3 regions of the Occultella kanbiaonis genome follow, and region 3 is predicted to be linked to each of the others. Evidence: riboswitches for the same ligand, from Rfam matches in the RefSeq annotation. Region 3 holds a riboswitch; each other region holds the start of a gene.
The links. A riboswitch is a leader RNA that binds a small molecule or an ion and turns the genes downstream of it on or off. The one in region 3 is predicted to bind S-adenosylmethionine.

Region 1 (9,381 bases), 2.5 Mb from region 3:
GGCGTCGGGCGCAGCGTTGATGTCGCGCACGGCGCGCTGGATCGGGGTCAGGCCCCCGGTCTCGTCCAGGCCGCGGGTGGCCCGGGCCGCCGCCGGCGGGCGCACCACAGGACGGCGGCCGGTGCTCGTCCGCTCACTGGGGGCTTCCGGGGTGGTCGGCTCGGCGTCCGCGCTGGCTTGCTTGGCGCGTAGCGACCGCCGTGACACGGCGCCGAACTCACCGGTCGTCGCAGCGGACTCGGCCGACGGCGCACCCGCCCTTGACACGCCGGCGGAGGACTCCTCGTCGGCGTCGGCCGTGGCTGCGGCAGCCGTCGAGTCCTCGCTGGTCGCGTCGATCGCGATCGCGTCGTCCGAGGTGAGCGGCGCCGCCGAGGCGGCCGGCCCAGCCGGGCCGGGCCGGGCCGGGCCGGAGGGCACCGAGTCGGGGTCGGCCGGAACCGGAGCCGCCTGGGCTTCGTCCGCCGAAGGCGTGTCCGACGCACCGGACGGCGGGTCGGCGGGCGCCGTACCGTCGGTCGCGGTGTCCGTGCTCGCCGGGTCGGCGATCGCCGCGCCTTCGCTTGCCGGGCCGGTGGTCGCCGGGGCGGCAGCCGCCGCAGCGTCACTCTCCGTGACGGTGGTCGCGGTGTCCTGGCCGGCCGCGCCGTCGGTAGCTGTGCCGGTGGTCGCGGTGTCGGGGCCGGCCGCGCCGTCGGTAGCTGTGTCCGTGGGCGAGGAGGAGACTGCGCCGGTGGCGCGGCGTCGCGGTCCGCCGCTGGCGGGGGTGGCCGCAGACGGCGCCGTGTGCGCGCTCAGGGCGCTCGTGGCGGACATCGGGGTCGGCACCGGGCCGTCCGGGCCCAGCTGCAGGGCGCCGCTGGCGAGTGCCTCGTCACGGGCCCGCAACTCGCGGCGGCTCAACGGTCGCTCGAGCCCAGCGGCACGCGCGCGGGCGCGCTCGGCCTCCCGGCGCCGTCGACGTTCGCCGAGGCCGGCGGTCGAGGTGTCCTCCTCCTCGCTCACAGTTCCTCCTCCCCCACGGCTGGTGCCAGCCTCTCGGTGATCGTCGACACGTCCCTGTAGAGCCGGTGCTTGCCGATGTACTGCACCACACCGTCCGGCACCAGGTACCAGACCGGCTTGCCGGCGATCACCCGCTGCCGGCAGTCCGTCGAGGAGATCGCCATGGCCGGGATCTCGAGGAGCGAGTACTCACCGGGGGGCAGTTCCTCGGCGCTCAGGTCGTGCCCGGGCCGGGTGACACCCACGAAGTGGGCCAGCTTCAACAGCTCCGAGACGTCCTTCCACTGCATGATCTGGCTGAGCGCGTCGGCGCCGGTGATGAAGAAGAGTTCGGCGCCCGGGTAGGCCGCATGCAGGTCGCGCAGGGTGTCGATCGTGTAGGTGACCCCGGGTCGGTCGATGTCCACCCGGGACACGGTGAACCGAGGGTTCGAGGCGGTCGCCACCACCGCCATCAGGTAGCGGTGTTCCGCGACCGTGACGTCGCGGTCCAGTTTGAACGGCTGCGCCCCGGTGGGGACGAAGACGACCTCGTCCAGGCCGAACTCGTCGGCGACCTCACTGGCCGCGACGAGGTGGCCGTGGTGGATGGGGTCGAACGTGCCGCCCATGATGCCCACCCGCAGGGGCACCGGGCTTGCTGCGATCACGATCCGTTCCGCCGGGGCGTGGCCCGGAAGCCGGCAAGACCCACGATCAGCGGTGGCGCGTGCCCACGCTGCGGAATGCGAGAACCACCAACAGCAGGAACACGAAGATGACGAACGCGACCAGGCCGAAACCGATCGGCGGCAAGCCCGAGCCGGCCTCCTCGCCGTGCTCGACGGCGAATGTCAGCAGTGAGTTACTCATCGACTCGGGTCCTCCTCGGTTCCACAACTCTCAAGGGACAAGTCTCGCACGTCCGGCAGCCAGCTCCGAGACGCCACGGTGGTGATCATGGCCGCACGTGTCCGTCGCCCTGCACGATCCACGTGGTGGTGGTCAGTTCGGCAAGTCCCATCGGCCCACGCGCGTGCAGTTTCTGGGTGGAGATGCCGATCTCGGCACCCAGGCCGAGCTGTCCCCCGTCGGTGAACCTGGTGGAGGCGTTCACCATGATCGCCGCGGAGTCGAGCTCGGTGGTGAACCGCTGCACCGACGTCACGTCGGCCGTGCAGATCGCCTCGGTGTGGCCGGACGTCCAGATGCGGATGTGCTCGATGGCGGTGTCCAGGTCCGGCACCACGCGCACCGCCAGGTCAAGGCTGAGGTACTCGGTGGCCCAGTCCTGCTCGGTTGCCGGTTCGAACTCGACACCCTCGCCGAGGTGCACGGCGGTGGCCTCGTCCCCGTGGATCCGCACCCCCGCCGCGCCGAGCGCGCTCAGGGCGCCGGGCAGGAACTCGGCGGCGATCGCCTCGTGCACGAGCAGGGTCTCCAGGGCGTTGCACACGCCCACGCGCTGGGTCTTGGAGTTCAGCAGGATCGCGATGGCCTTCGCCACGTCCGCTCCCGCGTCGACGAACAGGTGGCAGTTGCCGACGCCGGTCTCGATCACGGGGACCGTGGACTCGGTCACGACGGTCTGGATCAGGCTGGCGCCGCCGCGGGGCACGAGCACGTCGACCAGGCCCCGGGCCCGCATGAGCTCGCGGGCACCCTCCCGGCCGTGCGCGTCGATGGACTGGATGGCATCCGCGGGCAGTCCCACTCCGGTGAGCGCCTGCGAGAGCACCCGGACGATCACCTCGTTGCTCCGGGCCGCCGCCGAACCGCCGCGCAGGATCACCGCGTTGCCACTCTTGAGGGCGAGCCCGGCGGCGTCCACCGTCACGTTCGGCCTGGCCTCGTAGATCATCCCGACCACGCCCATAGGCACCCGCAGCTGACGCACGGTCAGGCCGTTCGGCAGGGTGGACCCGCGGACGACCTCGCCGACCGGGTCGGGCAGCGCGGCAAGGTCCCGCAGCGCGCCGGCGATGGCGGCGATCCGGCCGGAGTCGAGACGGAGCCGGTCGACCAGGCCCGGGCTCATCCCGTTCGCCTGCTCCCGCTCGACGTCCTCGGCGTTGCCGGCGATGATCTCCGCCTGCGCGGCGACCAGCGCGTCGGCGAGCACGTGCAGTGCCTCGTCCTTGGTGCCGCGGGTCGCGCTCGCGAGCGCGCGCGCCGCGATCTTCGCCCGTTGGGCGGCCTGGACGACGGCGGTGCGTGCCTGCGTGGCTGCCTGCGGTTCGCCGTCGGTCGCCTCGGGCGCCACGCTGGTCGTGGCGGCAACGCCGGGTTCGGTCTGGACGCTCATGGGATCAAGGATAGGCCGGGCCGGCCCGGTCACCGGGTCGGGTCCAGTGGGTGGCCCGACCCGGGGCGCGCGGGCAGATGCGTCGTCGGTCAGGCGCCGGCGGCGGCTCGGCTGCGCGCCGTGCGGGCGGTCGCGGGGCGCGCAGTCTCGACGGACCCGGCCGCACCGGTCCGGGCCGGGGCGGCAGCCTCGGTACGCAGACCTCTGGCGGTGAGGGCGGGCACGACGTCCTGCACCAGGGCGAGGACATCGGTGGGCACCGACGCCGGGATCACCGTGAATCCGTCGGCCGCGCCGGCGTGCACCCACTCGGCCCACAGGTCGACCAGGTCCGCGGCTGTGCCGATCGAGCGCAGCGGGGCGGTCCGAGGCGCCGTCTCGAGGGAGTTGAGCAGGTCCCAGCGCGCCTGGGCGCTGGGTCGGTCCGCGGAGATCACGACGTGGATGTCGACGAGCACCGTGATGTCGTCCGGGTTGCGGCCCCACTCGGCGGCGGCGCGCCGGATCGCGGTGCGGGCCGTGCGCGCCTCCTCCAAGGTGGCCACGGACAGGCGTGCCACATCCGCGCGGGCCGCCGCCAGTTCGAGGTCGACGGCGTTGCGGACTCCGATCACCACGATCGGGGCGCGGCGCTCGGATTCGGCCGGGGCGGAGGATCCGCTGGCCGCCTTGCCGCGCGAGCGGCGCTCCGGCGTGGCCCAGGAGTTGATGACGGCGTCCACCGCACGGGCGCTCGTCCCGTTGACCGGTGCGGCCTCGAGCTGCCAGCCGGCGCGCTCCGCGCTGGCGCGGTGCACGCTGGAGATCGCGCCGGCCACGTGCTCGGGGCGGGCCACACCGAGCGGCACGGTGGCCACGAGCGTTGCGGTACGGGTGTGCCGGGCCAGGCGGGAGGCGGCCACGGCGCCGTCGAGCCAGGCGTCCCGGCGGCGAGGGCCGCCGACGCGGAACGTCTCGTCGAGGCTGAGCAGGTCGATGCCGCCCTTGTCCGCAAGGGACGCGAGGCCTGCGAGCCGGCCCATGATGAAGGACTCGGCCTCGGTGTCCTCGGTGCGGCGCCACTCGCGGGGGGCACCGGCGCCGGAGAGGTCGAGGGCGATGAGGGTGGAATTACGGGTACGCGGGGACTGCGACATGGGTGTTCACGCCTTCATGTTCGAGGGGGAGCCCCGTCCGGTTCGCCCGCGCGGCACGTGTCACTCGTGCCGGCCTGCGGGCCGCCTCGGATGAGGGGGTGATGCCGAGGGGCGGAGCGCCCGGGGCATCGGATGAGGGTCGGCTCAGGCCTGGACCGACATCGAACAACAGCACATGGCGAGAGAGATCTGCAGCGGCGTGGTCGCTCGTTCCCTGGTGATGGTGCCCATGTGCGGTGTTTCCCTCTTCTCGAGCGCCTGCGGCGCCGTGCGCTTGCTCCGCATCGAATGACCGGAACCAGGTCGTCACCCGGGGCACCCCACCGCAGTTGGAGGGTTGCCGGTCAGCAAGCCGGGGCTGTGCGCTGACACTCAAGACCTTGGGGATAAGTCTAGGAGGCCCTTTGATGACGTGTCAACAAATCCGTGCGGTCCGTACGGATCAACATGTCGGGGTGGGATCTGCGCCGTCCAGGCGAGCCGAGGTCCACTCCACCAGTTCGTCGGTGAGCGCAGAGTCCGCCGCGACCAGGCTCAGGTGGTCCAGACCGGTGTACTCGCGGTAGTCGAGGGACTGCCCGGCGGCGCACTGCGCGCTCACCCAGGTCCGCTGCATCGACGGCAGCACGAGCGTGTCGGCGTCGCCCTGCGCGACGAGGACCGGCACGTCGATGAGGTCGGTGGGGCTGTTGTCCCGCAGTGCGGTCCCGAGGGCACCGTCGAGTGCCTCGTCGACGAACACCGGGTCGAACAACTGCGAGGCCGCGACGCCCGCGGCGAGGGCGTCCCGGCCCTCGAAGCACAGTGCACCGATCCGTTCCACCACGGACTCGGTGCCCGGGGTGAGGACGTCGTCGACGCCGAGCTCCGGGTAGTACTGGGCCCACGAGGCGGCGATGTAGGCCGAGACGACCTTTCCGGCGACCTTGTCCTTGATGCCGGCCGCGAGGCGGTACAGGTCGGTGGCCGGCGCCATCGCCGCGACCCCCACGACGGTGAACTCCGGCGCGTACTCGGGGGCGACGATCGCCGTCCAGAGCGCGCCGTGACCGCCTTGCGAGTGCCCCCACACCGCCGTCGTCTCGGACAGAGCCAGCCCCTCGATCTGATGGGCCGCACGGAGCGCGTCCAGCACGTCGCGGCCGGCCTCCTCGCCGACCAGGTAGGGGTGCGGACCCGCCGTGCCGAGGCCGACGTAGTCGGTGAGTACCCCGGCCCAGCCCTGGGCGACCATGTCCTCGAGCGCGGCACCCGCACCGCCCCCGAACGGGGCCGGTGCGAGCGAGGGTGCGCAGCGCGGCACGATCCCGGTGGTGCCGTGGGCAACCGAGACCACCGGCAGCGCCTCCGCGGTTCGGTCGGCCGGCGCGATCACGGTGCCGCTGGCGACCGCGGGCGAACCGTCCGCGTGGGTCGTCGTGTACAGGATGCGCCAACCGTCGGCGCCGGGTGGCACTCCGCTCGAGAGCGGCTCGAGCCGCAGGAGCTGTCCCGGCGCGTCCGGTACCGCGATCGGTGGGGTGTAGAACCCGTCCGGCACCACCTCGGGCCCGCCGGCCCGCAGCCAGTAGGTGCCACCGGCCAGGAGCACCGCGACCAGCAGGGCTGCGATCCCGACGGCGAGGGCGCCCCCGCGCCGCAGCCGTCCCGCCGGCCGCCGTGGGTCTCGCGCCCCGGAGTCGTCCGAACCCTGCCTGCGCCGCACCATCGCCAACGCGGCCGGGATCCCGAGCACCAGGCCCGCGTAGACGAGGAACGCACCGAAGATCACCCCCACGGCGAGCACGGTCAGGACCGGCCAGGCCTGGGCGAGCGCGGCGAACAGCAGCGCCGCGACCCCGGCGAACGCGGCACCGGCCCGCGCGGCCCGGGTACCGCGGATCGCACCGACGATGCCCGCGATCCCGCTCGCTGCCAGCGCCACGGACGCGACGGTGACCAGTCCCGGCAGCGTGAGCCCGCGCCACAACACGACGAACGCGCCCAGGCCGACCAGCAGCACCGCGAGGACGACGTCTACCCGGGCGATCGATGACCCACCCGCCTGCAGGTACCGGGCCACGCCGGCGAGCACGAGGCCGGCTGCCACAAGTCCGACGAGCAGGTGGATACCGGCGCCGGACGCGACCGTGATGAGCACGACCCCGAGCAGGACCATCAACGCGCCGACCACCACGGCCACGGCGGGCGGGGCCGGCTGCGGATCCAGGGGGCGCCATCGCCGTGCCTGCTCGGTCCCTGCGGTCACGACGCTCCCCCAACCCGCCGGTCGGGTGCCGGCACTCGTGGGCCGAACCGGCCCGGGGAGCCAGTCTGGCGCACCTGCGACCGCCGCGCCGCCGTGCCCTTCCACGGACGGGCCATCTCGCCATTCGGGATTCCCCGGACGTCCCCGAACCGGGTGACGGCCCGGCGGTAGCGTCGGGCCAAGGGAGCACGCCCTAGGCACCCGACCAGTCAGATCGCCGAGTTCGGACGGGAACGATGACCACCACTCTCACCACCCTCAGCGGGAACCCGCGACGGGGCTCTCGCACTCTCGCCGTGGCCGAGGCCGCCGCCACCCGGATCGTCGGTCTGGTCGGTGGGTCCGCCCAGGTCGACGGCCGCGTGATCGAGCTCGCCGATCTCGCCGGGCAGTTGTTCGCACCGGAGCACCCCGAGGCGGACGCGGCGCTGGACCGGGTTGCCGGTTCAGACGTCCTCGTCGTGGCGACTCCGGTCTACAAGGCGAGCTACACCGGACTGCTCAAGTCCTTCCTCGACCTCTACGGCGCGAACGGGTTGCGCGGGGTCGTCGCCCTGCCCGTCGTGGTCAGCGGCAACCCGGCCCACCTGCTCTCCACCGACATCCACCTGCGGTCGCTGTTGGTGGAGCTCGGCGCGAGCGTCCCCACCCGCGGGCTCGGGGTGGTGGAGTCGCAGCTGGGCACGATCGAGGACGTCCTGGACGCCTGGTTCGCCGACCACGGCGGGCTCCTGCGTGGCGCGGTCACCGCCCGGGCGGGCGCGGGGGCGGCGGCATGAGCGCCGAGACGCTGAGCGACCTGGAGCGCCTGCTCGCCGAGCAGGACGAGCCCCAGTTGAATGCCGACGAGTACAAACAGGTCTTCCGCCAGCACCCCGCCGGGGTCGCTGTCGTGACGTTCAACGGTTCGGGCACGGAGGCTGTCGACCCGGTGCCGGTCGGTTTCACCGCGACGTCGGTCATCTCGGTGTCCGCCGCTCCCCCGCTGCTCGCGTTCTCGATCGCATCGACGTCCTCGTCCTGGCCGGCGCTGAGCCAGACCGGCACGGTGGTCGTGAACTTCCTCGACGGCCCGTCCGCGCATCTGTCGACCACCTTCGCGACGAGTGGCATCGACCGGTTCGCCGATGCCCCGTGGCACCGGCTGAGCACCGGTGAACCCACCCTGACCGAGGCCTGCGCCCGCGTCCGGGGGCGCGTGGTGCAGCGGATCCCGGCCGGCGACAGCTACCTGGTCACCCTGCGGGCACTCAGCGCCCAGATCCCCAGGACCGGCTCGCCGCTGGTCTACCACGACCGCAGCTACCACCAGATCGGCGGGCACAGCCGGCTGGCCTGATCCCGGCCGAACCGGCCCACCGGGGCCGGGTGACCGGAGGTCAGGACCAGTCCGGCAGGAACGCCTTCGTGGCGGCATCGATCGCGATCGAGTACGTCCAGTCGGTGCGCCGGGTGGACCCCCACGCCTGCCAGCCCTGCCGGTCACTGTGCGCGAGCACGGTGACGCCGTCCGGCACCCAGGGTCCGGCGATCGGCGCGAAGAACGGGATCGCCCCCACCGCGCCGATGAAGGTTGCCCAGCGCCGGGCGATCTGGCTGCGCTTCCACGGACCGAGGACCACCATCACCCGGCGGTGCTGCAGGTAGTTCGCCACCAGCTCGATCTCCCACGCGAAACCCTGACGGACCTCGAGGGGGGTCGCGCTGAGCACCACCGCCCGAGCCGTCTGCGCGTACCGGGCCACGTGCTGCTGCCACTCGTCGTTGCTGAAGCTGGCCCGCGCCGCTCCGATCGGGGCGATCCGCGCGCCGGGCGGCGCGATCGCGATCACCGGCCCGGACATCGAGAGCTGCTGGACGAGCACCTCCTCGAACCGCACCTGGCGGAACAGGCTGAGTGCCCCGAACAGCCCTCGGCGTCGCAGCAGGCCCGGCAGCTTCAGCGAGTCCTCGTCGAAGCTGCGCAGGTACAGGTAGTGCGGGCGGGTGTCCTGGGCGAGGGCATCCGCCACCGAGGCCGCGCGGATCCGCCGCCCGAACTCGTCGAGGGCGACGAGCAGGGCGATGGCCACGAGTAGCAAGGGCACCAGCCAGATCCGCTGGTCGCCGGCGAAGGCCCGCGCGATCGGGTAGAGCGGCCCCGCGAGCGGCTCCCAGCGCCCGGAGAGCCCGGCCCCGGAGTCCACCGGCCAGCCACCGCTGGCGCCCGCATACCAGTTCAGCAGCACGAAGACGACCAGGATCACCGGCAGCAGGCCGTACGCGATGGTGCTCAGGGCCATGCCGACGCCGCCCCGAACGCTGAGGCTGCCGAGCCGGGTGGGCCGCACGTCCTCCACCGGGTGCGGCGGGATGAGGCGGTACATCAGGGCGATGAGCCCGACCAGGACCGCGAGCGCGAGCAGCACGGCGAGCGCCGCAGAGGTGTCCCCGGCGATGACCGAGTTCAGTTCGACGAGGCCCAGGAAAGCGGCGAAGAACCAGACGACCATCCGGATCCGCCGCTTCCACCGGGCGCCCAGCACCACCCGGGTCAGGTCGTGGTACCGGGGTGAGGTCGAGCCGGACCGGTACCGGGGGCGGCGCGCGAACGCGATCAGCCGGAAGGGTCCGACGAAGATCACCCAGATGAACACCACGAACACGATCGTCTGCACGAGCACGTCGCTGAGGTTGTAGGCGGGGGTGTTGACCCGGTTGTACCCGTC
Region 2 (9,381 bases), 760 kb from region 3:
CCCGTCCTCGAGGGTCATCCGCTGGGTGGCGTTGTGGGTCGCGAAGCAGTACCACGGCCGGCCCCGCAGGCAGGCCCGGCACTGGCCGCACACGGCCCGCCAGTTCAGGATCACGTAGTCGCCCGGTGCCACCTCGGTGACCCCCGGTCCGACCTCCTCGACGATCCCGGCCGCCTCGTGGCCGAGCAGGAACGGGAACTCGTCGTTGATGCCGCCGTTGCGGTAGTGCAGGTCGGTGTGGCAGACGCCGCATGCCTGGATCCGCACGACCGCCTCCCCGACGCCGGGATCGGGGATCACGATCGTCGTCAGTTCGACGGGGGCATCCTTGGCGCGGGCGATGACGCCCTGGACCTTCTGGGGCACGGTTGATCCTCAGGTTTCGGGTTCGGGGGTTCGCGGCCAGCCTAACCAGCGCCCCGCCCGGTTGGGCGGACCTCAGGGAGTCCGTCGCCGCAGGGTGGCGGACCCGAGCGCGAGCATCCCGACGATGAAGGCCACCAGCACGGCCAACGGAGGAGCCAGGTCGGGTGCGGACTCGCGGGCCACCTCGTTCATCGCGTCGACGGCGTAGGAGAGCGGAAGGACGTTGGAGACGACCTCCAGGAACCGGGGCAGCTCGGCGCGCGGGACCAGCAGCCCGCACAGCAGTACCTGGGGGAGCACGATCGCCGGCATGAACTGGACGGCCTGGAACTCGGTGTTCGCGAACGCGCTCACGAACAGGCCGAGGGCCACACCGAGGAGGGAGTCGAGCACCGCGATCAGCACCAGGAGCGCCCACGGCCCCTGTACCTCGAGGCCGAGCGGGCCGAGCATGAGCGCCGAGGCGAGCAGCGCCTGCGCGGTGGCCATCACGCCGAACGCCAGGGCGTAGCCGCCGAGGAAGGAGAGCTTCGACAGCGGCAGGGTGAGCAGCCGCTCCAGGGTGCCCGACCGGCGCTCGCGAAGCGTCGCGATCGAGGTGATGAGGAACATGATGATCATCGGGAACAGGGCGAGCAGCGCGGGGCCGATGCTCGTGAACGTCGGGCCGCCGTCGTAGATCCACCAGAGCAGGGTGAGCAGCACGCACGGGACGACGAGGATCATCGCGACGGTGCGTGGGTCATGCCGCAACTGGCGCAGCACCCGGGCGGCGGTGGCGATCACGGCGCCCGGCCCTCCCGCACGAGGGCGAGGAAGGCCTGCTCCGCGGAGTCCGTGCCGGTCCGGGTCAGCAGGTCGGCCGGGGTGCCCTGCGCGAGGACGCGTCCCTCGCGCAGCAGCACCAGGCGATCGCAGCGGATCGCCTCGTCCATGACATGCGAGGAGACGAGCACGGCGGTACCGCTCGCGGCGATGTCGGCGAAGGTGTGCCACAGGGAGTCCCGGAGCACCGGGTCAAGGCCGACGGTCGGCTCGTCGAGCACCACCAGTCGCGGCCGGCCGAGCAGCGCAGCGGCAAGATTCACCCGGGAGGCCTGGCCGCCGGAGAGCGTGCCGGTCAGCTGGCCACGCTGCGGGCTCAGGTCCACCACGTCCAGCACCCGGTCGGTGTCGGCGCGTGCGTCGTTGACGCCGAGCACCCGGGCGAAGTACCGCAGGTTCTCCGCCACCGTGAGGTCGGGATAGACGCTCGGCGCCTGCGTGACGTAGCCGACCTCGCGCCGCAGCGGCGCACTGCCGGCCGGATGGCCGAGCACCGTCACGGAACCGGCCGTGGTCACCTGCACGCCGAGGATCGACCGGATCAGCGTGGTCTTGCCCGAGCCCGACGGGCCGAGCAGTCCGGTGATGAGGCCCTCGGCGACGTCCACGTCCACGCCGTCCAGGGCCGTGGTGGCGCCGCGGATCACCCGCAGTCCGCGCACCTGCACGGCGGCTCCGGTGGTGTTCGCCATGAGATGCATGATCCTCCCGGGACGCGGCGGCGGTGCTCAGGCGCCGATCAGATCCTCCAGCGCGTCGAGGTCGTCCAGCAGTGCCATCTCCCGGGCGTCCAGACCGCCGGCGCCGGCGCGCATCCGCAGGTCGTCCTCGTCGCAGGTCCCGGCGATGCGGCCGAGCACGGCGTCCCGCTCTGCCCGGGCGGCGGCCAGGCTCAGTTCTTCACGCAACTGGGCGATTCGTCCGTTCATCCCTCGCGCTCCCTCCCGCCGGCGACCGGAGGCCGGGCCGCCGGTGACCCGGCGGCGGTGACCCGGCTGACTCCGCTGACCCGGCCCTGACTCGGCGTTGTTCCCGACTATGCACCCGCCGGCCGACATCGTGGTCGAGGTGCGCGGGCGCGCCGCGATCACAGCATCCGGTCGAGCAGCCGGTCCCGGTCCAGAAACTGGTGCTTGAGCACCAGGCCGACGTGGGCGATCAGGGCCAGGAGGAACACGACGTGTGTCGCGAGGTGCACGATCAGCCCGGCGTCGTCGTCGACGACGGGCAGCGGTGCGGGCCACTCGTAGGGGCCGACATCCCACTCGGAGTCGGTCCCGAACAGCAGGGCGAGGCCGGTGAGCGGGATCGCGAACATCGCCACGTACAGGGTGCGCTCGACCGCGGTCGCGACGCGGCGCTCGGCTCCGGAGAGCCCGGGCGCCCAGTCCGGCAGGCCGCCCACGCGGCGCCACCACACGCGCACGCACGCGAGCAGGAGGATCACCGTGCCGAGCACGGCGTGCGGCACGATCCACCACTCGTCCTCACCACCGAAGAACAGGTCGGCTGCCCACTCGAGCAGGTCGTCGAACCGGTCGATCGAGTAGCCGAGGACGAACTGGATGCCCATGGCCGCGGCCATCGTCCAGTGCAACACCTTCGTGACCGTGCCGTAGCCGGTCGAGGCACCGTTCGCGCTCATGCCCGAGCATCCTCCTCCAGGTGGGCCGGTCCGGCGAGGCGGGGCGTCGTGGCACGCCCGGGTGGGGTGGAGCGTCAGCCGGATGAATCTCAGTCGGTGAAACGCTCGCGGCATTGCGGGTCGGCCGGGTACCATCGAAGCCAATCACCATCCAGAGCGGTCGAGAGTCCTGGCTCGTCGACGCCGCAGCAACCCCCCAACGGAAGCCTCCCGAGGGGAAGGGTGCTAAAGCCAGGGTCGATGGAGTTCACATGAAGGCAACACCAGCGCACGAGGCGTTGCGATGAGCACGGCGAGTCTGTACCGGGCGCCTGGCGAGCGCCCCACGATCTCGTTCGAGTTGTACCCACCCCGCACCCCCAAGGGTGAGGTCTCGCTGCAGCGGACGGTCCTGGACCTGGCCCAGATCGGGCCGGACTACTTCTCGGTGACCTACGGCGCCTCCGGGGCGACCCGGCAGACGTCGCGTGACCTCATCTGCACCATCCTGCGGGACACGCCCGTGACCCCGATAGCGCACCTGACCTGCGTCGGGGCGTCCGAGGCGGACCTGACCGAGTACATCAGCGGGCTGCTCGACGAGGGCGTCCGGGACTTCCTCGCCCTGCGTGGGGACCCGCCGGCCGGCCAGGAGGACTGGCAGCCGCACCCGGACGGTCTGACCCGGGCGAGTCAGCTCGTCGCCCTGCTGCGGAGTGTCGTCGCAGCGCGTCTCGGGCCGGCGGACCTGGTCAGCATCTCGGTGGCGGCCTACCCCGGCGGCGACTACGGGCCGGACGGGCAGGCCGTGGTGGACCCGAGCGACGTGGCCGCGCTGCTGGAGAAGCAGGATGCCGGCGCCGACTTCGCGATCACCCAGGTCTTCTTCGACCCGGCGCACTACGCCGAACTGGTGTCCGCAGCGCGGGCCGGTGGCGTCCGGATCCCGATCATCCCCGGGCTCATCCCGCTCACCGACCCGAAGCGGCTGCGCCGCCTGGAGGAGCTCACCGGGGTCCGGGTCCCGGAGCAGCTCCTGGACTCCCTCGACTCCGCCGCGAGCCCCGACGAGGCGTACCAGCGGGGTCTGACCGCGAGCGTGGACCTGATCGACGGCGTCCTCGCGGCCGGTGCTCCCGGACTGCACCTGTACACGTTCAACTCGTCGAAGGCCGCGCTCGATCTCCTCGACCGGGCCGGACTCGCCCCAACAGTTGCCCTGGGGGGCACCTCCCCCCAGTGACCGCACCGGCCTGACCCGGTGTGCGCCGCGACGGCGGGCGCACCGGGCCGGCCCGGCACTCGAGACAACCGATCGGCCCACGCGGCCGACGGGGGTCGTTTCACCCTGCTCGAACCGCAATCCTGGACAGAAGGAGCACCACCATGTCAGTGCACGAAGGCGTCCCCGCGTTCCCGGCCGCCACCATCCTCGGCTACCCCCGGATCGGGCCGCGCCGCGAGCTCAAGCGCGCCGTCGAGTCGTTCTGGGCCGGCCGCAGCACGGCGCCGGAGCTCGGCGCGGTGGCCCGGGACCTGCGCGAGCGCACTCGGACGAACCTGGCCGGACTCGGCCTCGGCACCGAGGACGCCTCCATCCCGTCCGACTTCACCTTCTACGATCAGGTGCTCTCCGTGGCCGCGCACCTGGGCGCGATCCCGGAACGGTTCGCGCACCTGCGCGGCCCCGACGGCGCCCTCGACCTCGCCGGCATGTTCACCCTCGCGCGGGGCGAGGGTGACCTGGCCCCGCTGGAGATGACCAAGTGGTTCGACTCCAACTACCACTACCTCGTCCCGGAGATCGGACCGGACACCGAGTTCCGCCTCGTCGAGACCCCGAGCGTGGCGGCGTTCGCAGCCGCCCTGGCCGACGGCGTGGTGACCCGGCCCGTGCTGGTCGGCCCGGTCACGTTCCTGCTGCTGGCCAAGCCGAGCGAGTCGGCGCCCGAGGGATTCTCCCCGCTGTCCCGGCTCGACGACCTGCTCGTCGCGTACGCCGACTGGCTCCGCGCGTTCGCCGAGGCGGGCGCCACCTGGGTGCAGCTCGACGAACCGGCCCTGGTGAGCGACACCTGGGCGGAGCCGTCCGCGCAGGTGAGCGCCGCCGTCGGGCGTGCCTACCAGGCACTCTCGGTGGACCTGGCCCGCCCGGAGCGGCCGGCCCTGTTCGTGGCCACGCCCTACGGCCCGCTCGGCGAGCGGTTCGCGGACCTCGCGGCCACCGGCGTCGAAGCCATCGGGCTGGACCTCGTGCGCGGCGAGGCACCCGCGATCGACGACGCGGTCCGTACCGCCCTCTCGGGCCGGACCGTCGTGGCGGGTGTCGTCGACGGGCACAACATCTGGCGCACCGACCTGGACGCCGCGGCCGCGGCCGTGGCCCAGCTGCGCGCGGACCTCGGAGCGGACGTCGACGTCGCCGTGTCCACCTCGACGTCGCTGTTCCACGTGCCGCACACCACCTCCGACGAGCCCGACCTGCCGCAGCGACTGCTGTCCTGGCTCGCGTTCGCCGACGAGAAGGTCGGCGAGGTGCTCGCGCTGGCCGCCGGGCCGGACGCGGCGGGCGAGGCGTTCGCGCACTCCCGCGAGGTCGCCGCGGACCGGGCCGGTGCACCCGGGGTCGTGGTGCCGGAGGTCCGGGACCGCGCCGCCGGCCTCACCGACGCCGACTTCCACCGCGGCGCCTACGACGCACGGGTCGCCGCCCAGGACGCGGTGCTGGACCTGCCGCCCCTGCCGACGACCACGATCGGGTCGTTCCCGCAGACGTCCGAGCTCCGCGTCGCCCGGGCCAGCCTGCGCAAGGGCGAGATCACCGCCGAGCAGTACGCGGAGGCGATGCGCGCCGAGATCGCCCACGTGATCGAGCTGCAGGAGAAGCTCGGCCTGGACGTGCTCGTGCACGGCGAGCCCGAGCGCAACGACATGGTCCAGTACTTCGCGGAGAACCTCGACGGGTTCGCCGTCACGCAGAACGGCTGGGTCCAGTCCTACGGGTCGCGCTGCACCCGCCCGTCCATCCTCTGGGGCGACGTCTCCCGGCCCGCGCCGATCACGGTGGACTGGTCCCGGCACGCCGCCTCGCTCACGAGCCACCCTGTCAAGGGCATGCTCACCGGCCCGGTGACGATCCTCGCGTGGTCCTTCGTGCGCGACGACCAGCCGCTCGCGGACACCGCGAACCAGGTCGCGCTTGCCCTCCGGGACGAGATCGCCGACCTCGAGGCGGCCGGCATCCAGGTGGTCCAGGTCGACGAGCCGGCGCTGCGGGAGCTGCTGCCGCTGCGCCGCGCCGCGCAGGGTGCGTACCTGGACTGGTCGGTGGCCTCGTTCCGGCTCGCGACCGCGGGTGCGGCGGACGCCACCCAGATCCACACCCACCTGTGCTACTCGGAGTTCGGCGAGGTCATCGGCGCGATCGACGGCCTCGACGCGGACGTGACGTCCATCGAGGCCGCGCGGTCGAAGATGGAGATCCTGCCGGACATCAACTCCTCCGGGTTCGCCCGCGGCATCGGCCCCGGCGTGTACGACATCCACTCCCCGCGGGTGCCGAGCACGGCCGAGATCACCGACCTGCTGACGGCGGCACTGGCCTCGGTCGGGGAGCGCAAGCTCTGGGTGAACCCCGACTGCGGCCTGAAGACCCGCGGCTACCCGGAGACGATCGCCTCGCTGGAGAACCTCGTCGCCGCGACCCGCTCGGTCCGGGAACGGCTCGGCGCCCCGGTCAACGGCTGAGGCGACCACACGCCCGACGGCGGCCACGCACCCAGGTGCGCGGCCGCCGTCGGGCGTTGCTCACCGACGTCGTCGACCTGCGAGACTTGGGCGATGAATCCGATGACTCGCGGCCTGGTCCTCACCGCCATGCTCTCCGGAGCGCTCATCGTCGCAGCCGTGTTGCTCTGGGTGAGCGAGGTGATCGGGTTGCCGCTGTTCCTCGGCGCGGTCGTCCTGATCTCGATCGGCCAGATGGGTATCACGATGCGGATCCTGGCCGAGCAGAAGCGGGCCTGGCGGGACAACGCGGCGGCACGGGATGACCGGTCACCCGGCGACGGCTTCGACCCGATGAGGAAGTACCGCTAGAACGCCGCCGCCGTCGCGTCGGGCCGCGTCTGCGCCGGCCCGGGCGGGCCGCCCGGCTCGATACCGAGCACGTCCTCGGCGAGCCGGAGGTTGCCCGCCGTCAGACCGCCGTCGACCATGATCGTGGTGCCGGTGATCCAGGACGCCTCGTCGGAGGCGACGAACGCGGTCAGGGCGGCGATGTCCTCCGGTGTTCCGAGACGGCGCATGGGATACCAGGACCTGAGCCGGTCCACGATGTCCGGGTCGCGCTCCAGGCGTGCGTCCCAGGCGCCCGGGGTGAGCACGGTCCCGATCCCGAGCGCGAGCGCGCGAACGCCGTCGGGTCCGTAGCGCACCGCGATGCTGCGGGTGAGCGACTCGACGCCCGCCTTGGCCGCGCTGTACGCCTCGTTGCCGAAGTACTGGTGGGCGTTCACCGACGCCATGTTCACGATGACGCCCCGGCCGCGCCGACGCATCCCCGGCAGGACCGCCCGGCTGCACAGGAAGACCGACCGCAGCGCGATCGCGACCTGTTCGTCCCACCGCGCGGGCGTGGTCCCGAGCAGGTCGTCGTCGTAGGCGTAGGCAGCGTTGTTGACGAGGACGTCGACGGCGCCCCACCGGTCCTGCACCCGGGTCACCAGGGCGTCGACCGCGTCGTCCTCGGTGATGTCGACCGTCTCGGTGAGGATCGTCGGCGGATCGTCGAGGTCCTGCGCGAGCGCGGCCAGGCCGTCGGCGTTGCGGTCCACGAGGACGAGGCCGGTGCGCCCGTCCGCGAACCGGCGGGTGAGGGCGCGGCCGATCCCGCCCGCGGCGCCGGTGATCAGGACCACCCGGGCCACGCCGTCCGCGGGCGCACCCCGGTCGGCGGGTGCGCTCATCCGCGCTGCGCCGCGACGACGTCGATCTCGACGAGGATGTCCATGAGGTCGGAGCCGACGGTGGTGCGGACCGGGCGGTGGTCGCCGAACCGCTCGGCATAGACACCGTTGAAGGCGGCGAAGTCGCGCTTGAGGTGCTCCAGGTGCACGGTCGCCTTGATGACGTCGCTCAGGTCGAGGCCGACCACGGCGAGGGCTCGCTCGACATTGTCGAGGGTCGCCGCGGTCTGTGCCTCGACCCCGTCCGGGACGGTGCCGGTGGCCGGGTCCTGAGGTCCGAAGCCCGCGGTCCAGACCAGTCCGGCGGCGGTGCCGACGTGGGAGTAGGGGCCGGCGGGGGTGGGTAGGGCGTCGCTGATCTGCATCTCGGGCACGGGGATCATCCTTCGGGGTGGGAGGTGGGAATCGGGTCAGTCTTGCCAGGTCAGGGCGGAGCCGGGACGGGACTCGGTGAGCTCGCCGTCGCGGAGCACGCGCACCCCGCCGACCCAGACGTCGCCGATGCCGGTGGCGAGGCGTTGCGGCTCGGCGTAGGTCGCCGTGTCCGTGACCGTGCGTGGGTCGAGCAGCACGAGGTCGGCGGGTGCGCCGGGCCGGATGCGGCCACGACCGCCGAGCCCGAACCTGGCCCCGGGTGCGGCGGCCAGGTGCACGGCGGCCTCCGCCCAGGTCCAGTCGCCGAGATCGCGGACGTGCCGGGCCAGGTATCGGGCGAACGTTCCCCAGGCCCGTGGGTGCGGATGGCCGCCGACGAAGATGCCGTCCGACCCACCCATGTGGCCCCGATGGCGCAGCAGTGCCCGGACGTCGTCCTCGGTGCTCGTGGCGGGTTGCTGGAACACCGCGGTCACCGCGCCGGCCGTGTCGGCGATCAGGTCCAGGACCATCGCCGGGGCGTCCAGGCCGAGCGACTCGGCGGCCGCGCGGAGCGTGAGCCCTTCCAGGGCTGGCCTCCCTGGGACGCCGGCGAGAGTGATCCGGTCCAGTTCCTGCCCGACGGCGTCGCGCCAGCCGGGTGGCATGCACGCGAGCGCTCCGGGTCGGGACAGGCGGTCCACCAGGTCCTCCGGGGCCAGCCTGAGCAGGTCCCAGGGCAGCAGCGGCACGCTCAGCAGGCTGAACCCGGACAGGTACGGGTAGGAGTCGAAGGTCAGGTCCAGCCCGTCCCCGGCGGCGCGTTCGATCGTGGCCAGGATCTCCTGCGCCGGTCCGTGCAGGTGGGAGATGTGGGCGCCGACGCCGCTGCGCCGGGCGATCGCCAGCACCTCGTCGAGGCCGACCGCGGACTCGGCCTCGTAGCCGCGCATGTGGGTCACGTAGGGCCGGCCGGCCGCGGCGAGCGGGCCGGCGAGCACGACGAACTCGTCGACGTCGGCGTGCACACCCGGGAGGTAGTGCAGCCCGGCCGAGAGCCCGACGGCGCCGTCGGCGAGCCCGGCCTCGACGTCGTCCCGCAGCGTGGCGACCTCGCTGGCGTCGAGGCGCTCGCGCAGTCCGGCCCGCTGGTACCGCATCGACCCGTGCGGGAGCAGATGGGCAGTGTTGACGCGCAGCGCGCCCGCGAGTGTGGCGCGATACTCGGCCAGCGTCCCGGCCGGC
Region 3 (9,381 bases):
AGGCCGACAACGTGCGCCCGGCAACCCGGGAGCGGGTGCTCCAGGCCATGGACCGGTTGGGCTACACCCCGAACCGCGCCGCCCGAGCCCTACGCAACGGCGCCTTCGGTTCGATCGGGCTGATCGCGCGGACCTTCGCCCGCACCGGCGAGGCCCTGACGACCCAGTCGGTCGTCGAGGCGGCCGAGGCCGAGGGCTACTCCGTCACGTTGCTCGCCGTCCGGGAGCCCGAGGCCAACGGCTGGCGGCACGCGGTGCAGCGGCTGTCCCATCAAGCCGTGGACGGCCTGATCATCATCCGGGCCGAGGAGACCACCCCGGAGTCCTTCCTACTCCCGACCGGCATGCCGGTCTCGGTCTCCGACTCCCGGTTCATCGGCTACTACCCGGATGTCGGTGCCGACCAGGTGCAGGGCACCCGGGACGCCGTCGAGCATCTGCTCGGGCTCGGCCACCGCACCGTGCACCACCTCGCCGGCCCGGCCGACTCCGAGCCCGCGATGACGCGCAACGCGAGCTGGCACCGCACCCTGGAGGGCGCCGGCATCAGCCCGCCGGCGGTCTGGCGGGGTGACTGGACGGCTCAGTCCGGCTATGAGGCCGGCCGGGAGATCGTCGCCGACGCGTCGGTCACCGCCGTGTACGTTGCCAACGACGACATGGCTCTGGGACTGCTGAGCGCCGCGCACGAGGCCGGCCGGCAGATACCCGAGGCTCTCTCCGTGGTCGGGTTCGACGACATCGACCTCAGCAGGTTCGCCCATCCCCCGCTGACGACGGTTCGGCAGGACTTCGACCGCGCCGGACGCGAGCTCGTCCGTCTCGTGCTGCAACAGGTCACCGAGCCCGGCAGCATCCGCTACGACGAGCGCGTCCTGCTCCCGACCACACTTGTGGTGCGCGCCAGCACCGCGCCACCGCCCGCGCGCTGATGGGGCAGTCGCTGTCGTCGCGCCACGTGCGCAGTGAATGGTCACAGGCAATCAACGGGTGAGAGCCCCGCCCACACGCGTGGGCGAGGCTCTCATCCTTGGGCGGTAGCGGTGGGATTTGAACCCACGGTGGGCTGTTGACCCACACAGCATTTCGAGTGCTGCACCTTCGGCCGCTCGGACACGCTACCTGGCCGGGACAGGTTACCCGGCTCGGCCCCTCGCGCCCAAACCGGCCGCACATGGCCGCCCGGGAATCCGCCCCGTAGGCTGGCGAACGTGACCAAGCCCACCTCGTCCACGTTCGCCGACCTGGTGGAGTTGCTCGCGGGCAGGCGGTTCGCGGTCCTGACCGGCGCGGGGGTCTCGACCGACTCCGGGATCCCGGACTACCGCGGCCCGGACTCCCCGCCGCGGACCCCGATGACCTATCAGCAGTTCGTCTCCGACGAGGGTTTCCGCCGGCACTACTGGGCTCGCAACCACGTGGGCTGGCGGCACATGCGCACGACCGAGCCGAATGCGGGCCACCGTGCCCTGGCTGAGCTCGAGGAGCGTGGGATCGTCCTCGGCGTGATCACCCAGAACGTGGACCTGCTGCACGAGCGGGCCGGCTCGAAGCGGGTCATCGACCTGCACGGGCACTACAACGAGGTGAGGTGCCTGAACTGCGGGACCGTGTTCACGCGGGCCGAGGTGCACGAGCGACTGGACGCCCTCAACCCCGATTTCAGCACCGAGGTCGGCGACGTCGAGATCGCCCCGGATGCCGATGCCGTGATCGCGGCCACGGAGTCCTTCGTGATCACCGACTGCCCGGTGTGCGGGGGCATGCTGAAACCGAACATCGTCTACTTCGGTGAGAACGTCCCGAAGGAGCGGGTGCGTGCGGCGTTCGACCTCGTCGACGCCGGCCAGGCGCTGCTCGTGGCGGGCTCGTCGCTGACCGTGATGTCCGGGCTCCGGTTCGTGCGGCACGCCCACCGCGAAGGTATGCCGGTGGGCATCGTCAACCGCGGTGTCACCCGGGGCGATCCGCTCGCCACCGTGAAGGTCGACGGCGGCGCGTCCGAGACGCTCGTGGCGTTGACCGAGGCCTTGGGCCGAGCAGGCGACGCCCACCACGGGCGGTGAGTTCCGCCGTCGGCGGGGGTCTATCCCTGCGAAGAACCCACCGAAGGAGATGCGATGACCACCCTCGACAGCCTCATGCTCGGCACCACCGACCGTGACCGCCTGCACGCCTGGTACACCAGCGTGCTCCCGCCCGAGCGCGCGGACCAGGCCGGCCCCTACTGGGTGCTGGACTACGGCGGCTTCTACCTGTTCCTCGACGCACGCGACGACGTCCAGCCCGCCAACCCGGACCCGGCCCGGATCCTGCTGAACTTCGACGTGACCGACGCGCGCGCCGCCGTCGAACGCATCGAGGCGGCGGGCGGCACCTGGGTGGCGCCGCTCGAGGACCGCGACGGGAGCCTGTTCGCGACCACCCAGGACCCGGACGGCAACTACGTCCAGATCATCCAGGTGAGCCCCTCCGAGCGGGCCACGATGGAGGCCGGTGGCGACACGAACCTGCCCGCCGGGATGCTCCCCTCGCAGGCCTTCTCCGGCTTCGCCGCACCGGATACCGCCGTCGTCGCCACGTTCTACCGCGACGTGCTCGGCCTGCGGGTCGACGGTGAACCGGGCGACATCATCTCCCTGGTCCTTGGCCACCGCAAGGTGGTCGTCTACCCGAAGCCGGACCACGTGCCCGCCACGTACACGATCCTCAACCTGCCCTCCATCGACATCGAGTCAACCGTGCGTGACCTGACGGCGCGCGGCGTCGTGTTCGAGCGGTACGACGGTGCGGAGCAGGACGAGCTCGGCATCCACCGGGGCGGCGGGCCGCTGATCGCGTGGTTCACCGATCCGGCCGGGAACATCATCTCGGTGCTCCAGGACTGACCGCCCGACGGCGCAGGTTCAGTGGGACGGCCGGGGCGCCTCGTCGCCCCGGTCGCGTCGGGCGGCGAAGAACTCGGTGAGCAGGGCCGCGCACTCGTCGGCACGCACTCCCCCGGCCACCTCGGCGCGGTGGTTCAGCCGGGAGTCGCGGACGACGTCCCGGGTGGAGCCGCAGGCCCCGGCCTTCTCGTCCCAGGCGCCGAGCACCACGCGGGCCACCCTGGCCAGCACGATCGCGCCCGCACACATGGTGCACGGTTCGAGGGTGACCACCAGCGTGCAGTCGTCCAGGCGCCACCGACCGAGCCCAACCCCCGCCGCCCGCAGGGCGAGGATCTCCGCATGGGCCGTGGGATCGCCGTCGACCTCCCGCCGGTTGCGCGCGACGGCGAGCACCTCGCCGGCGCCCGAGACAAGCACTGCGCCGACCGGCACGTCGCCGGCGGCCGCGGCCCGCCGCGCCTCGTCGATGGCAATGCCCATCAGGGCGTGCTCGGACGTTTCGGCTGCGCCGGGAGCCGGCTGGGGCGAGTTCATCACCTCCTAGTGTGGAGCAGCGGCCGCCACATCGGGGCCGCTACATTTGAGACCATGCGCCTCCACGTCGCCGAGCACCCGCTGATCGCCCACAAACTGACCGTGCTGCGCGACGTGCGCACGCCGTCGCCGTTGTTCCGGCAGCTCACCGAGGAACTCGTGACCCTGCTGGCCTACGAGGCCACCCGGGAGATCCGCACCGAGCCCTGGGAGATCACCACCCCGGTCACGGCCACTGTCGGCAGGAAGCTGACCGAGCCGCGCCCGATCGTGGTGCCGATCCTGCGCGCCGGGCTCGGCATGCTCGAGGGCATGACCCGGCTGCTGCCGACGGCGGAGGTCGGGTTCCTCGGCCTGCAGCGCAACGAGGAGACACTCGAGGCGATCACCTACGCGAACCGCCTGCCCGACGACCTCTCCGGTCGCCAGTGCTACGTGCTGGACCCGATGCTGGCGACCGGCGGCACCCTGGTCGCCGCGATCGAGTACCTGTTCGAGCGCGGCGCCCGGGACGTCACCGCCGTCACCCTGCTGGCCGCTCCCGAGGGGCTGCGAGCGGTCCAGGAAGCCATCGGGGAGCGCGCCGACGTGACCATCGTGACGGCCTCCGTCGACGAGCGACTGAACTCCAAGGGTTACATCGTGCCCGGCCTCGGCGACGCCGGCGACCGCCTCTACGGCGTCGTCGACTGACGCCGCCTCAGATGTGACCCAGGGCCTGGGTCAGGTCCGCCTTCAGGTCCTCGGGGTCCTCCAGCCCGACGGACAGCCGCACCGTGGAGTCGTGGATCCCGACGGCGGCCCGCTCGTCCCAGCTGATCTTGGAGTGGGTGGTCGTGGCCGGGTGCGTCACGATCGACTTCACGTCGCCGAGGTTGTTCGAGACATCCACGAGGCGCAGCGAGTCCAGGAACGCGAAGGCCCGGTTCTTGACCTCCTCCGGTTCGCCCTCGATCGCCAGGTCGAACGTCACCACGGTGCCGCCACCGCTCATCTGCTCCCTGGCCAGGGCCGCCTGCGGGTGGGAGTCCAGGAACGGGTACCGGACCCGGGAGATCAGCGGGTTGTCCTCGAGCCAGTGCGCGAGGTCCAACGCGGCGGCGGTCTGCGCCCGGACCCGTAGCGCCAGTGTCTCCAGCCCCTTGAGCAGCACCCACGCGTTGAACGGGCTCAGCGACGGTCCGGTGTTGCGGATCATCTGCTTGACCGGGCCCTCGATGTAGTCCCGGCTGCCGAGGATCGCGCCGCCGAGTACGCGACCCTGGCCGTCGATGTGCTTGGTCGCGGAGTAGACCACCACGTCCACGCCGAACTCCAGCGGCTTCTGCAGGATCGGGGTCGCGAAGACGTTGTCGAGGATGACGACGGCGCCGGCGGCGTGCGCGAGCTCGGTCACCTTCGCGATGTCGACGATGTCCTGCATCGGGTTGGACGGCGTCTCGAACAGCACCACGTCCGCCGGGGTGGCCAGGGCGGCCTCCCACTGGGACAGGTCGTGGGCGTCCACGTAGTCGGTGGTGACCCCCCACTTGCTGAAGATGTCGTTCAACAGCACGACGGTGGACCCGAACAGGGCACGTCCGGAGACGATCCGGCTCCCGGAACGCACCAGCGCCGCGATCGAGGTGAACACCGCGGACATCCCGGTGGCCGTCGCGAAACACGCCTCGGCGCCCTCGAGCAGGCGCAGCCGCTCCTCGAACGCGGACACGGTCGGGTTGCCGTACCGGGAGTAGATGAACCGGTCGAGCTGGCCCTTGAACGCGGCCTCCGCGTCGGCGGCCTCGTCATAGACGTAGCCCTGGGTCAGGAACAGCGGCTCGGCCATCTCCCGGAACTCGGTGCGCTGGATCCCGCCGCGGACGCCAAGGGTGGCGTCGGACAGGCCCTCGGGCAGCTCGGCGCGGGGGCGGGGGTCGCTCATGATTGGCGCCAGGGCAGGCCCTCGGCGCGCCAGCCGCGTTCGCCGCGGTGGCCCTCGGGACCGACGCCACCCTCGAACCCGTCCACCACGTTGTACGCAGGGCCGAACCCGGCGGCGGTGGCGGCCTCGGCGGCTCCGATGGAGCGCTGGCCGGAGCGGCACAGGAACACGACCGGGCGCTGGTCGCCGGGGGCGAGGCCGGTGGCGGCGAGCTGCTCAAGGAACGAGGGGTTGCGCTGGCCCTCGGGGAAGGTGTTCCACTCGATCAGCGCCGTCGGGCGGTCGATCGAGCTCGTCTCGGGGACGCCCACGAAGGACCACTCGGCGCGGGTACGGACATCCACGAGCACCGCGTCCGGGTTCTGCTCCAACAGTTCCCACGCCGCGCGTGGACTCAGGTCACCTGCGTAACTCAAACGAATCGAACCTCTCCTTGAATGGCCTGGGGCAGCACCACGGCCTGGGCCGCGATCACCCGGGCACCGTCGAACGTCACGGACGGCGACCCGTACAGCTGGTATCCCTCTGCGAGCGCGTCGCTGACCCGCGCGCAGAACGCCGCGTCGTCCGGCCCGGTCAGCAGTCGGTAGGTGTGCCGCTCCGGGGCGGCCGGCTGGGACGGGCCGTCCTGTGCTGCGAGGTCGCTCATGAATCTCCTCCATCGGTCCTGGCGGTAGCACCATGTCCACACGGGATGGTTGCTGCGGCGTCGACGAGCCAGGTCTCTCGGCCACTCTGGATGGGTCCGGCTGTGATCGTATGCCCGGGTCCCCACCGCCCCCAACCCGCGGGCACATCTGCCCATCCTGCGAGACGGTCGGCCGCCCTACGCTGGCTGCCATGACGGAAGCCGCGCCACCACCCGCGCCCTCGATCGCCTCCCTCCAGGACGTCGTCGACGACACCTACCTGTTCGGCCTCGACCGCCAACGCGAGACGATGGACCTGACCCAGTCCGACGGCCCGTACGGGGACAAGTACAGCTCGGGCTACCGCACGGACATGACCGGCGGCACGATCACGTTCGTCGGGACGGACGAGATCACGGTGCGCGCCCATTTCGTCGGGTCCGCCGCGCCGGGACCGCAGTCATGGCTGTGGGGCTGGGAGAACGTCAACTCCTTCCCCGAGCCGGTGGTTGCGCGGGTCGCCGCGGTCCGCGAGTTCGGGCAGCGGTTCGGCATCACCGAGCTCACGACGGCGGAGGTCCCGTTGACCACGGAGCCCGCCACCGTGGCGCGCAGGTTCGCGGCCGCTGCGAGCCTGATCGCCGGGCCGTTGCCGTTCGTCACCTTCGCACTCGAGAACGGCACGGTGCTGACGTTCCTGGTGGAGTCACCGGCGCTCGAGCCGATCCCGGCGAGCGCGATCCGGGCCGGGTCGGTGCTCCCCGAGGCCGCGTCCGAGGGTTCGATCTCGAACTGGCCGCGGGCGCTGCGGGCCTACGCGCAGTGGCGCGGCTTCACGCTGGCGGAGGAAGGTGGCGCCATCACGCTGCGGGCTCCGAACGGTCACGTCGAGGCCAAGCTCGACGATCAGGGCAGGCTCAGCGCCCTCAGCATGTCGGCCGGCCCGACCCCGGCCTGAGGGCCTCGTCACCTGGGCCGGTCGCGCCCAGGCACGCCCGCCGCGGTCAGCCTCCGAGGATTCCGCGTGACATGGCGACGGCGACCGCCTCGGTCCGGCTGCTCACGTCGAGCTTGGCCATGACCCGGCTCAGGTGCACGCTCACCGTCTTCTCACTGATGAACAGCTCCGTCCCGACCGCCCGGTTCGTGAGCCCCTGCGCAACGAGCTCGAGGACCGACTGTTCGCGCGGGGTGAGCAGCGCGACGGCGGCGGCGCGCTGGCCGGGCACGTTCAGTCGGTACCGGCGCGCCGTCGCGAGCAGGGCCTCCTCGAGGGGCCGTGCACGCAGCGTCCGCGCGGTCGCGAGCGCGTCCAGGAGTTCGTCCCCACCGTCGTCGGCATCGGACTCCGGCCCGGCGTCATCGTCCGACTCCTGGCCCGGCCGGGCCATCGCCGAGGCTCCCACCGGCCCACCCTCCGCGCGGAGCGCGAGCAGCACCTCGGCCAGGCGCCAGCGCGCGATCGCCTGCTGGTAGCTGTCGCCGTAGCCGAAGGCGTCGACGAGTGCGCGCCACGGCGCCGGGTCGTACTCGCCACGCATCCGGCTCGCCTCGGCCCGGCACCGGGCCAGCCAGGCGAGGCCCTCCGGTCCGATGGTGGCCGCGCGCGGCCGGCCGCGTTCCGCCGCGTCCTCGGCGACGGCGAGGAAGCGTTCCCCGGTGGCGACCGCCGCCCGTTCGGCGTCGCGGTCGTGGACCTGGCGGGCCCGCGCGGCGAGGTCGGCCTGGGCGGTGATGCCGACCGCGGCGACGTGGATGAGCGCCAGCATCGGCGGCTCGTCCTCGTCCGGGTCGTGCGGTTCGAGATCGGCGGTCGAGCCCATCGCGTTGTGCAGGTTGCCGGCGATCGCAGCCGCGACGGGAGCCGTCACCTCCGCCGGGCGGTGCTGCCAGAGGTCACGTTCGGCGCGGGCGAACAGCGCGATCTTCAGCGGCTCGTCGTCGGCGAGCACCCAGGTGTCGACCCGGTCCAGTGCGGCCTCGACCTTCTCCCACTCGCCGCGACTGGCCGCGAGCAGCCCGGCGGACGCGGCCAGCACGCCCGAGATCCAGTCCGGTGCCTGCTCGCCCGGAGGGCTCGCCAGCTGCTCGACCAGATCCCAGGCACCGCGCGCGTAGTTCACGTGCACCGCGATCCAGGCGAGCTCCCGACCGTAGGTTGCCCAGGTCAGTCCGGTCTCCGCGGCCCGAGCCAGACCCCGGTCGAGCTGCATCGCGGCCGCTTCGAGCTCGCCGAGCTCGAACTGGCCCACCGTCAGGTTGAACACGGCGCGCAGCTCCACCTCGAAGGCACCCACCTCGGCCGCTCGTGTGCGAGCCTCCTCGAGGGTGGTCAGGGCGCGGGCGACCTCACCGTCGCTCAGCTGCATGTAGGCCAGGGTGGTCAGCGCGTCCGCCTCCGCGCCGCCGTCCCCGCTGGCACGGGCATCCGCGATCGCAGCCTCGGCGTAGCCGCGGCTCGAGTCCTTCAACTCCCCGAACGCGAGCGTGCTCAGCACCCAGGCGCGTTCGGAACTCGTGGGCTCGTCGCGGATCAGATCCCAGGCCTCGGTGATGACCGACTGTGCCTCCTGCCACTGATCCACCGAATAGAGGATCTTGGCGAGGCGACGGCGCACCGAGGCTCGCGCAACGATGTCGCCGTCGGCGTCGGCGAGCTTGAGAGCGGCCCGTGCGAACGCGAGGGACCGGTCCACCTGCCCGGCGGCGACCGCGGCATCCGAGGCCCGGATGGTCAGATGGAGTTCGTCGGTGCCGCTCACCGTGGCCGGGTCCGGTACGGCCTGCCACAGGGCCAGTGCGCTCTCCAGGTGCGCGAGCGTGTCGGCGGTCGCTCCGACCTGAGCGGCTTCGTCCGCGGCACCCACGTGCGCGGCCAACGCGGTGGGCAGGTCGTTCGCCCGGCTCGCGTGGTAGGCCTGTGCGCCCCGCCAGCCGGACAGCCGCAGGTGCGCGAGCAGGCTGGCGTAGGCCGCGTGGATGCGGGTGCGCTCGCCGGGCAGGAGGTCGGAGTACGCCGCCTCGCGGAGCAGGGCGTGCCGGAACTCGTAGGAGGCATCGCCGTCGGGATCGGCGACCAGCACGTGCAGTTGGACGCAGTCGCGCAGGGCCTCCTCGAGCTCGTCGTCGGTCAGATCGAGAACCGCCCGGAGGGTGCTGTGCCGGATCCGGCGCTGGCCGGAGACCGCGGCGGTGCGCACTAGTCGCTGCGCGTTCGGACCGAGCCGTTCGATGCGGCCGAGCAGGACGTCGGCGAGGGCGTCGCCAAGGCCGGTGGCCGAGCGGGCACTGGAGAGCAGTTCCTCGGCGAAGAAGGCGTTCCCCTCGGAGCGGCGGGCGATGTCGGCGATCAGGTGCTCATCGGCACCGGTGCCGAGGTGGTCGAGCAGGGCCAGTTCTCGCG

Region 1: linked by a shared signal. The riboswitch ahead of GKS42_RS16390 (LLM class oxidoreductase) and the one ahead of GKS42_RS04585 (DUF1737 domain-containing protein) in region 3 are both predicted to bind S-adenosylmethionine.
Region 2: linked by a shared signal. The riboswitch ahead of GKS42_RS01315 (methylenetetrahydrofolate reductase) and the one ahead of GKS42_RS04585 (DUF1737 domain-containing protein) in region 3 are both predicted to bind S-adenosylmethionine.

What each region holds. Positions count from the first base shown of each region.
Region 1 covers NZ_CP046175.1:3,556,293-3,565,673, forward strand. Annotated here, with positions in the region: gene GKS42_RS16375 (hypothetical protein) at 1-1,005, opposite strand, end outside; gene nadD (nicotinate-nucleotide adenylyltransferase) at 1,002-1,655, opposite strand; gene GKS42_RS26055 (hypothetical protein) at 1,702-1,857, opposite strand; gene GKS42_RS16385 (glutamate-5-semialdehyde dehydrogenase) at 1,943-3,289, opposite strand; gene GKS42_RS16390 (LLM class oxidoreductase) at 3,379-4,425, opposite strand; SAM riboswitch class IV at 4,691-4,805, opposite strand; gene GKS42_RS16395 (lipase family protein) at 4,868-6,673, opposite strand; gene GKS42_RS16400 (NADPH-dependent FMN reductase) at 6,910-7,452, shown strand; gene GKS42_RS16405 (flavin reductase family protein) at 7,449-8,012, shown strand; gene GKS42_RS16410 (hypothetical protein) at 8,053-9,381, opposite strand, start outside.
Region 2 covers NZ_CP046175.1:301,725-311,105, forward strand. Annotated here, with positions in the region: gene GKS42_RS01290 (S-(hydroxymethyl)mycothiol dehydrogenase) at 1-366, opposite strand, end outside; gene GKS42_RS01295 (ABC transporter permease) at 439-1,152, opposite strand; gene GKS42_RS01300 (ABC transporter ATP-binding protein) at 1,149-1,883, opposite strand; gene GKS42_RS01305 (hypothetical protein) at 1,920-2,120, opposite strand; gene GKS42_RS01310 (cytochrome b) at 2,279-2,836, opposite strand; SAM riboswitch class I at 2,981-3,083, shown strand; gene GKS42_RS01315 (methylenetetrahydrofolate reductase) at 3,120-4,058, shown strand; gene metE (5-methyltetrahydropteroyltriglutamate--homocysteine S-methyltransferase) at 4,202-6,562, shown strand; gene GKS42_RS01325 (hypothetical protein) at 6,656-6,913, shown strand; gene GKS42_RS01330 (SDR family NAD(P)-dependent oxidoreductase) at 6,910-7,782, opposite strand; gene GKS42_RS01335 (RidA family protein) at 7,779-8,147, opposite strand; gene GKS42_RS01340 (N-acyl-D-amino-acid deacylase family protein) at 8,193-9,381, opposite strand, start outside.
Region 3 covers NZ_CP046175.1:1,060,344-1,069,724, reverse strand. Annotated here, with positions in the region: gene GKS42_RS04625 (LacI family DNA-binding transcriptional regulator) at 1-932, shown strand, start outside; tRNA gene GKS42_RS04620 (tRNA-Ser) at 1,036-1,123, opposite strand; gene GKS42_RS04615 (NAD-dependent protein deacetylase) at 1,203-2,066, shown strand; gene GKS42_RS04610 (VOC family protein) at 2,121-2,888, shown strand; gene tadA (tRNA adenosine(34) deaminase TadA) at 2,907-3,425, opposite strand; gene upp (uracil phosphoribosyltransferase) at 3,480-4,118, shown strand; gene GKS42_RS04595 (O-succinylhomoserine sulfhydrylase) at 4,126-5,349, opposite strand; gene GKS42_RS04590 (rhodanese-like domain-containing protein) at 5,346-5,765, opposite strand; gene GKS42_RS04585 (DUF1737 domain-containing protein) at 5,762-5,998, opposite strand; SAM riboswitch class I at 6,005-6,095, opposite strand; gene GKS42_RS04580 (DUF6882 domain-containing protein) at 6,190-6,936, shown strand; gene GKS42_RS04575 (helix-turn-helix transcriptional regulator) at 6,983-9,381, opposite strand, start outside.